Regions from separate parts of the Candidatus Pelagibacter sp. PS_37 genome, predicted to be linked through region 1. Evidence: riboswitches for the same ligand, from Rfam matches in the RefSeq annotation. Region 1 holds a riboswitch; the other holds the start of a gene.
What was found. Region 1 has a riboswitch for S-adenosylmethionine ahead of AC5SL9_RS03960 (homocysteine S-methyltransferase family protein). Riboswitches for the same ligand answer to the same signal wherever they lie in the genome.
Positions count from the first base shown of each region.

Region 2: linked by a shared signal. The riboswitch ahead of AC5SL9_RS01760 (homocysteine S-methyltransferase family protein) and the one ahead of AC5SL9_RS03960 (homocysteine S-methyltransferase family protein) in region 1 are both predicted to bind S-adenosylmethionine.

Region 1 covers NZ_CM182067.1:744,732-749,225, reverse strand. The annotation lists gene AC5SL9_RS03970 (hypothetical protein) at 1-850, opposite strand, end outside; gene AC5SL9_RS03965 (DUF1737 domain-containing protein) at 1,292-1,498, shown strand; SAM riboswitch class V at 1,794-1,858, shown strand; gene AC5SL9_RS03960 (homocysteine S-methyltransferase family protein) at 1,928-2,989, shown strand; SAM riboswitch class V at 2,993-3,057, shown strand; gene AC5SL9_RS03955 (OsmC family protein) at 3,062-3,613, shown strand; gene AC5SL9_RS03950 (NAD(P)/FAD-dependent oxidoreductase) at 3,731-4,494, shown strand, end outside.
Region 2 covers NZ_CM182067.1:333,601-338,094, forward strand. The annotation lists gene AC5SL9_RS01750 (YbaK/EbsC family protein) at 134-613, shown strand; gene AC5SL9_RS01755 (DMT family transporter) at 610-1,497, shown strand; gene AC5SL9_RS01760 (homocysteine S-methyltransferase family protein) at 1,490-2,398, opposite strand; SAM riboswitch class V at 2,408-2,471, opposite strand; gene AC5SL9_RS01765 (2OG-Fe(II) oxygenase family protein) at 2,560-3,150, opposite strand; gene AC5SL9_RS01770 (sulfite exporter TauE/SafE family protein) at 3,180-3,926, opposite strand; gene AC5SL9_RS01775 (molybdenum cofactor synthesis domain-containing protein) at 3,945-4,445, shown strand; gene AC5SL9_RS01780 (DUF1244 domain-containing protein) at 4,446-4,494, opposite strand, start outside.

The DNA.
Region 1 (4,494 bases):
TGAATTTATAATCACTATTCATTGATGCGATTGCTAATTCTCTTCCACACAATAGTCCAACAAACACCCAAGTTGTTGACATTGGTAAGTCATTAAGTTCTTTAAAATAATAAAGAACCGCAGCATAAATAATATTGATTATGGTTGCTGATCTTGCGTACCTTGTGCCAGTTTTCTCTAAGACAACCTTTTGAATAGTTCCACCATGAATGTAGAAGATATAAAAAAGTAGTGCTGTAAAGTAAGCTAGTACAATTAATAATAAGTTAACATCAATTTGTCTTGGAAGATAAACTGCAATGTTAGCTACATCATGAGATAACCAAACCCACCATAACCAAGCAGAAGTTACCCAAACAGAGTTACGCCAAAAGCCAATCCATTTGTCTTCAACTTCATCTAGTTTTTCATTAATAAATTTTGAAATAACGACCCAGCAAATATAAGCAGCCGTTGCAGCTAAACCATAGCCGACAACACTTTTCATAAGCATCTTCTCAAGTACTACCGTTGATGCAAAAGCTGATAAAACTAAGAAGGTTGTTGAAACAGGTATACCTACTCTTGTTAATACTAGAAGTATTCCTGGTGCCACTGCGTGATACCATTGTATTTCTTGGAAAGGTATTCTTGTTAGTCTGCCGTAAGAGATATCTCCATCATTACTGTACCAGCCCCAAGTAATAGCAAGTATCATTACAAATGATGCTGCACTAGCAAGAGTGTACCATTTAAACCATTTTTGTTTTGACGCGATAAAAGTTCCCAATGTTTGAATTGAGTCATTTGCAATAACACTGTACCCCGCTAAAGCAAAGCCTACTATCGTATATATTAAGGTCATTTCCATTTTTCTATTTTCCTATTTTATGTTTTTTTTATTGTTTTTCATTTCGAACGATTCTTAGTCTTAAGGTCGATTTAATAGGTTGGTAAAAATATATCTATAGATAAGTTTATTAGTTTACTTTGAGGAGAGTTGATTCATCAATCATTATATTATTCGAAGTTAAAATCTAGCTAGAGAATTTAATAATAAGTTTTAAGAGGAGTTGATTCATCATCATTTATATTAATTAATGATTTTGTCTAGTTGAATAATGACTTAAATTTCATTTAATACAGGATTATAATTAACATAAGTATAACACTTAATGAGTTATATGAATTTATTGATAAAAGTATTTAAAAGATTCTCTATTACAAAAATTCTTAACCAATCTTATTATTTCATTAAGTAATAATTGTCCTAGATATAGACACCCGATTTAGGACTTGTTAAGGTCTGATTATGAAAGGTTATAGATTTATTACAAGTGACGACACTTCAGAATTTTGCCATCGTGTCACGGAGGCCATATCCAATGGATGGAAATTGTATGGTGAACCCAAAATGACTTTTGATAAAAAAAGAGGGGTCATGCGTTGTGCTCAAGCAGTTATAAAAAATTCACCTCAGAAAAAGTATTCCAAAAAGATGAAGCTATCATCGATATAAATGGCAGATCAGATATTACCCTTTGTTTATATGCTAGGGATACTCTTATTAGTACTCCCAGCTTTTCTACAATCTAATTCTAAATTAAAGCAATTCTTAACTAATCTTAGTATTTGGATTGTCATTATTCTCATAATTTTAACTATTATTTATTTTTTCAATTGACAGTTTGAGAGAAAGTTGATTATATTTAGTTGCGCTGATTTAAGTTAAATTGCAGAGCGCGTTATAAATCCTGCTAAAGCGACGCTTAAACCACCGCTTTAGACAGGTGGTTTTTTTTTATCTTTCATAAAATTAAGCCGGGCAGTTGAACCATATTGTGCGCCCTGCATTTGCTTAAGCACTAAAAAGGAGAAAAGAGGCCTATGGATTTAACCCTCTTGTTATTTTGTGACCTTTTTTCTCCACAAAACTCGGAGAAAAAAAATGAGCACAAATAAATTAAAAGAAAGATTAGATAAAGGACCTGTTATATGTGCAGAAGGTTTTTTATTTGAGATAGAAAGACGTGGCTACATGTCATCAGGGGAATTTGTTCCAATGGTGTCATTAGATCATCCTGAAGTTTTAGAGAACTTACATAGAGAATTTCAGCATGCGGGTTCGGATATTGTTGAGGCTTTCACTTATAATGGGCATAGAGAAAAAATGCGTGTTATTGGTAAAGAAGAACTTCTTGAACCTCTAAACCGTTCAGCTTTAAAAATTGCAAAAAAAGTAGCACTAGATACACCTAAAGGGTCTAAACCAAATTTGATGGCAGGTAATATTTCAAATTCAAATATCTGGAAACATAATGATCCACAATCTCAAAAAGTAGTTGAAGGAATGTTTACAGAGATGATTGGTTGGGCCGTAGAAGAAGGTGCTGACATGTTAATTGGTGAAACTTTTTATTATGCTGAAGAGGCCTTCAAAGCACTTGAGGTAATGAAGAAAGCTAATCTTCCAACAGTATTAACAATTTCGCCAATGGGTGAGAATAAAATGAGAGATGGAAAGTCAGTTGTTGATACATGTAAAGAGCTAGAGCAATTAGGGGCTGATGTTGTTGGTTTAAATTGTTTTAGAGGACCTGCTACCATGTTTCCTTTTTTAAAAGAAATTAGAAAAGCAGTCAAATGCCATGTGGGTGCTTTACCAATTCCTTATAGAACTAGTGAAGATTACCCAACATTTTTTAATCTGCCAGACAGAAGTAATTGTCAGTGTCCATCACCTCATGGAAGAACATTTCCAACAGCATTGGACCCACACTTTTGTAATAGATATGAAATAGGTAAATTTGCAAAAGATGCTTATGCCTTAGGTATTAATTACCTTGGAGTATGTTGTGGAGCAAACCCAATGTTGATTAGGGAAGTTGCTGAATCTATTGGTTTAACTGTTCCAGCAAGTAAATATCGAGAGAACATGGAAAATCATTTTATGTATGGAAAAAATAAAAGAATTCCAAAACATATGACTGAATATGGAGACAAAGCGTAAATAAATTAAGAAGGGCATTTAACTAAATTGTGCGCCTGACATATGTCGAAGCACTAAAACAGGAGAAAAAAAATGAGTAACAATCTAAAAGAAACAATAAGTAATCTACAGAAGGATTTTACAGCCAACCCAAAAAATGCTGTGGTCCAATATGAAAGCAACTCAATTCTTAAAGAAGGACTTCAATCTGTAGTCACTCTTAGAGAGCATAAATTAGTTGTTGATGAACCCAAAAGTTTTGGTGGAAAAGATGAGGGACCCAGCCCAGTAGAGTTAATATTAGCAGCGTTAGCAACGTGTCAGGAGATAACCTATAAAGCATTTGCTACAGCAGCGGGTATTAATATTGAGAGTGTTAGTGTTAAATTAAAAGGTGAATTAGATCTTCAGGGTTTTTTAGCTTTAAATAAAAACACTAGACCTGGCTTTCAATCCATCTCTGGTACTGTTGATATTAAATCTTCATCACCAAAAGCTGAAATAGATAAATTGATTGATACGGTAAATACACATTGCCCGGTATTAGATATTTTATCAAAAGGAGTTCCTATAAAATTGTTCCAAAAGGTTTCTTCAAGTTCTAATGATGAAGAGCATATAGAGCAAAGAGTAAGTGCTGCTTAACTAATCTAATTTAAGCCCTATGAAAATAGGGCTTAAGTCTTTTAAGTTCATTTCAAATCCTAAAAAATTAGAAGTTTGACTAGAATTAAGTATTAATTGCGTGCTAGGGTCTTGTTAATGAAAAATATTTATCATTCAGATATTTATCAATTTAACACCCCAGTTAGTAGTTATTGGGAAGATCATTCAAGCGAAAATTTAAATCTAGATAAACTTAATAAAGATATCAGCTCAGAAATTGTTGTAATAGGTGGAGGGTACACTGGTTTATCCTGTGCAATTAATTTAATAGAAAATCATAATTTAGATGTCATTTTAGTTGAAGCTGGAAAAATAGGTTGGGGGGCTTCATCTCGTAATGCAGGTTTTTGTTGTCTGCCGCCAAGTAAGATGTCTTTTAAAAAGATGCAATCTATTTACGGCAATGATGAAACTAAAAAGTTCTTTAAAAACTCTGTTGACGGCTCAAATTATACAAAAGACATTATAAAAGAATATAATATTGATTGTGATGTAACGGGGGATAGTAATTACGTTGTTGCCCATCATCCAAATAAGTTTAAATATATTAAAGAACAAGCCAAAGCTTATAGAGAAGAGTTTGGTATTGAAACTGAAATTTATTCAAAAGAAGACTTTGATAAAATTGGCCATGGAGGCACAGAGCAATTTGGAGCTTTTTCATATAAACCTGGTTTTGCAATCAATCCTCTTAAATTTGTTAATGGCATTGCAAAATACGCTTTATCTAAACAATTAAAAATCTTCGAGCACACTAAAGTGGATAAAATTGATAAAGAGAATGGTAATTATATTTTAAGGACGAAAGAAGGATCTATTCGTTCAAAAAAAATAGTCGTTGCAACAAATGGGTTCTACCA
Region 2 (4,494 bases), 410 kb from region 1:
TTAAATTTTGTGGTCAATTAATAACAAATGTTTCTTTAATAATATTGCTTGAATAATAAATATCACCTATGCGTTTTTTACATATGAATTACAACATTATTTGTTAAATTATCAATCAATTATTAGTTGAAATATGAGCTTATTAGATAAAGAACCTGTTAAAAGAGCTGAAAAATTTCTTAAAAACTTTGACCACTCCTTAGAGGTAATAGTTTTAGAAAATTCAGCAAGAACAGCACAGGATGCAGCAACAGCTTTAGCTTGTGATGTAGGTGCAATTGTCAAAAGCTTATTATTTAAAGCGGAAAATACTTTTATATTATGCTTAGTAGCAGGCGATAAGAGGTGTTCATTAAATAAACTAAAAAAAGTTAAAGATAAAAAAGATATTTCAATGGCATCACCAGAAGAAGTTAAGACACAAACGGGCTATACAATAGGGGGTGTCTCACCTGTTGGGCATTTAGAGAGAATTGAAATTATAATAGACAATTCTTTAGAAAGGTTTAATGAATTGTTTGCTGCAGCAGGACATCCAAACTGTGTATTTAAAACAAACTATAACGATATTCAAAAGATTACGAATGGAAAAGTTGAAGATATAATTGAATGAGACAACCTAGATTAATTGATTATACATTATTAGTAGTTTTAGCTTTAATATGGGCATCAGCTTTTTTTAATATCAAAATTGCAACAGAATCTTTTGGACCAATTATGATTGCATTCTTGAGAGTTTTTTTTGGATCAATTCCAGTATTATTATTATGCTTTTATAAAAAAATTAAGATTGAAGCATTTTCCAAAGATTGGTATTGGTTTGCTATAATAGGATTTGTCAATTTGGTATTACCTTTTTTCTTAATAGCTTACGGTGTGAAATCTGTACAAAGTAATTTGGCAGCAATCTTAATGTCAACAACACCCTTGAGTTCAACAATATTGGGTCACTTTTATACAAAAAATGAAAAGTTCAATTTAGTTAAAACTTTTGGAATACTAATTGGTTTTTCAGGAATTATTTATTTGTTTTCAGATAATCTATTAATAAATGATAGTAATTTTATTTCTGCGTTATTAATATTACTTGGGTCAACTTGTTATGTTATTGGAGGAGTTTTAACTCTTAAAATTAGTAAGAAAAAGAATGAAAATGTAACAGGCTCTATATTAATTTGGGCTGTCCTAATCTTAATACCATTTGTTTATTTTATTGAAAAACCATGGAACTCGGTTCCAAGCGTTGAATCTACAATATCAGTAGTTTATCTAGGAATGGTTTCAACAGGTGTTGCTTGGTTGCTAAGATTTAAAATTCTAAAAGATAATGGTCTTATATTTCAATCACAAGTCTCTTACTTAATTCCAATATTCGGTACTATATTGAGTTATATTTTTTTAAAAGAAATAATAACACCTAAAATTTTATTATCTTTATTAGCAGTCGTTGTTGGAATTTACTTTGTTAAAAAAGCAGATCAAAAAAAGACTACTTAAACTGAACCATTTCTTTAATATGAGAAGGTCTCGTTTCGCAACATCCACCTAAAATAGTAGCACCAGCATTTTTAAATTTTTTAACAAAATTTGCCATCAATTCAGGTGTTAAATCTTTTCTTTGACCCAAAAATTCATTTGGGTTACCAGTTTTACTGACATTATAACTATTAGTATAACCATCTTTAGGATTAGTTGTCACAAAAGCATTAAGCTTAAATCCAAATGGAACACCTAAATTTTTTACTTCTTCTAAATTTTCATAAAAGTTTTCAGGAGAAACACAGGATAAAATTAATCCTAGTAAATTATTATGATTAATATTGTTAATAATATCTGATATTTTTTCACCACTTGGAAGATTTATTCCCTCAGAAATGTGAGCACCTATTAAGTATGGCTTATTAAATTCTTCAATTGCTTCAATTGCTAATTTAAACTCTTTTACACTAGATAAAACATCTAAGTAAAAAAAATCAATATAAGGATCTAATAATTTTGCTTGATCATAAAAGTTTTGCTTAATTTCATCATCTGGTCTTGTATCTTCTTCGTATGTTAAATATTGAGGTGGAAGACCGCCTGCAATTAACACATTAGGATATTGTTCTTTAGCTTTCTTAGCTATTTCACCAGCTTTTTTGTTTAAGTATTCAAACTTATCTTCAATTTTATTATCACGTAATCTTATTCGTCTTGTAGTAAAGGTTGCTGTAACAATAACTTCAGCACCCGCTTTAATAAAGTCTAAATGTGTGTCTAGTAAGAGTTGATGGTATTCTTCTTTTAAAACAGCATTTGCACTCCACAATGTGCCGTTTGGCTTCATACCACGAGCTAACAATTCTTGTCCCATACCACCATCTAAAATTCGTGTTGTTTTAAAAAAATTAATATCCATTTTTATTCCTTACTTTTTTAGTGCCTTAGCTCTATGCCAGGTGCACAATACAGTTCAACTACCTTTACCAATTATATAATGATTTCCTTTTTAGCAGTTAGTACCTGCAATATGGATCAAATCGGTTAACTATTTATATATCTATTAGACTGATTAGTAAATCACTTCTTGAATAATATTTTAGCATTAAATGAGAAGGATCTTCTCTCACCATCAACGTTAAATGGATAAGCTGTGTGCATTAAATAATTTGGAAAAATCAATAGGTCTCCTAATTTAGGGTTTAAATTATAGATACTTTTACTTAAAAAGTTTTTTTGACCATTAATAAAATCAATAGTTCCATTAGTTTTAATCTTTTTATTCTTAACTAGTTTATTTTGATTCATATTTTTTGGGATTTTAAGATAGCCAACACCTGACAGTTGTCCTTCATGATAATGAATTGGATTATATTCATTTTTTAATTGCCTAACCACCCATAGATTTATTATCTTAATTTCTTTAATTTTTTTAACACCTGACTTATCAAGGTAAACTTTAATATTTTTTATTAATTTTTTAGACAAACTCTTATTAATTAAAGTTTTAGGTATCTTAATTTCATTCTTAATTTGACTTGCAAGTTTAGGGCTATAATCATTTTTTTTAGATAATTGGGACTTATCAACGTGATTATTTAATATAGTAATAATTTTTTTGGATAACTTTGTTTTTCCTATAGTGGGTCCAAATGCTCTAAATGTTTTCATAATCTTTCTATAATAATTTAATACTTCTGTTATGCAAACAACTTCAGTCCCATTCGAATAGCGACAAATATGACAAGTCCCGATGTGACTAGAGCTAATATTCTTGCAGGAAAAATTTTAAGATTTAAATAGTTTCCAAGCTGGCCGCCTATTAAAACAAACAGAAATAATGGCCAATAATCATAAATTCCATTTATTGTTGATGCCTTTGTAAATTGGCCAGCAAGTCCTGATAAAGAATTAATCAGTATGAATAATGATGCTGCTGTTGCAATGTTTTTTGCTTTATCTACTCTAATTAATAACAATATAGGGCTTAAGAAAATTCCACCACCAATTCCAACTACACCAGACACAAATCCAACAGATGCACCAATTAATATCGATAATATTTTTGGTATCTTGTTATAAACTTCAATTTTTTGATCAAAAGATTGAAATTTCATGAGAAGTAGAACTCCTGCTAGTGCTAAGACTAAAAAAAGTAAAATTTCAAAAATTTCTTTATCTACCGATAAAGATCCTCCTATGAATGCAAGTGGCACAGATGATATCAAATATGGGGTAAGGATCTTAAAATTGATATTTCCAGCTTTAATATAATTTATACAATTTCCTGATACGACAATAATATTACAAAAGAGAGCAATTACAGGAAAGATCAAGTAAGGAATATCCCAAATTAATAGAAGGGCTAGATAGGTAGAGCCACCACCAAAGCCAACACTTGAATATAAAGTTGCTGTTAGAAGAAATAAAAATGATAATATAATCATAATAATTATTTTAAATTTATGATTGTAAATATAGCACTTTTAACTGTTACGGACACCAGAACTTTTGAGAACGATAAGTCCGGTGCGATCTTAGTAAAAAAAATAGAAGAGGCTAAACATAAATTAATAGATAGAAAAATTTGTAAAGATAACAAAGATGACATCATTAAAATCCTTAAAGATTGGATTAATCAATCAGAAATAGATGTTGTAATTACAACAGGGGGCACTGGGCTTACAGGTCGAGATATTACACCAGAGGCAGTAAACGAGATAGCTGACAAGCATATTCCAGGTTTTGGAGAGGTGTTTAGAACAATAAGTTTAAAAACAGTTGGTACATCTGCCATTCAATCTAGAGCTTGTGCAGTACTAGCTAATGGCAAATATGTATTTGCTTTGCCAGGTTCTTCAGGGGGAGTAACGGATGCCTGGGATGGAATTTTAAAACATCAGTTAGATATAAATCATAAACCTTGTAATTTTGTAGAACTTTTTCCAAGGCTTAAAGAAAAATAATTATTTTTGATATTTTTCTTTCCACTCAGTATAAGGCATACCATAAACA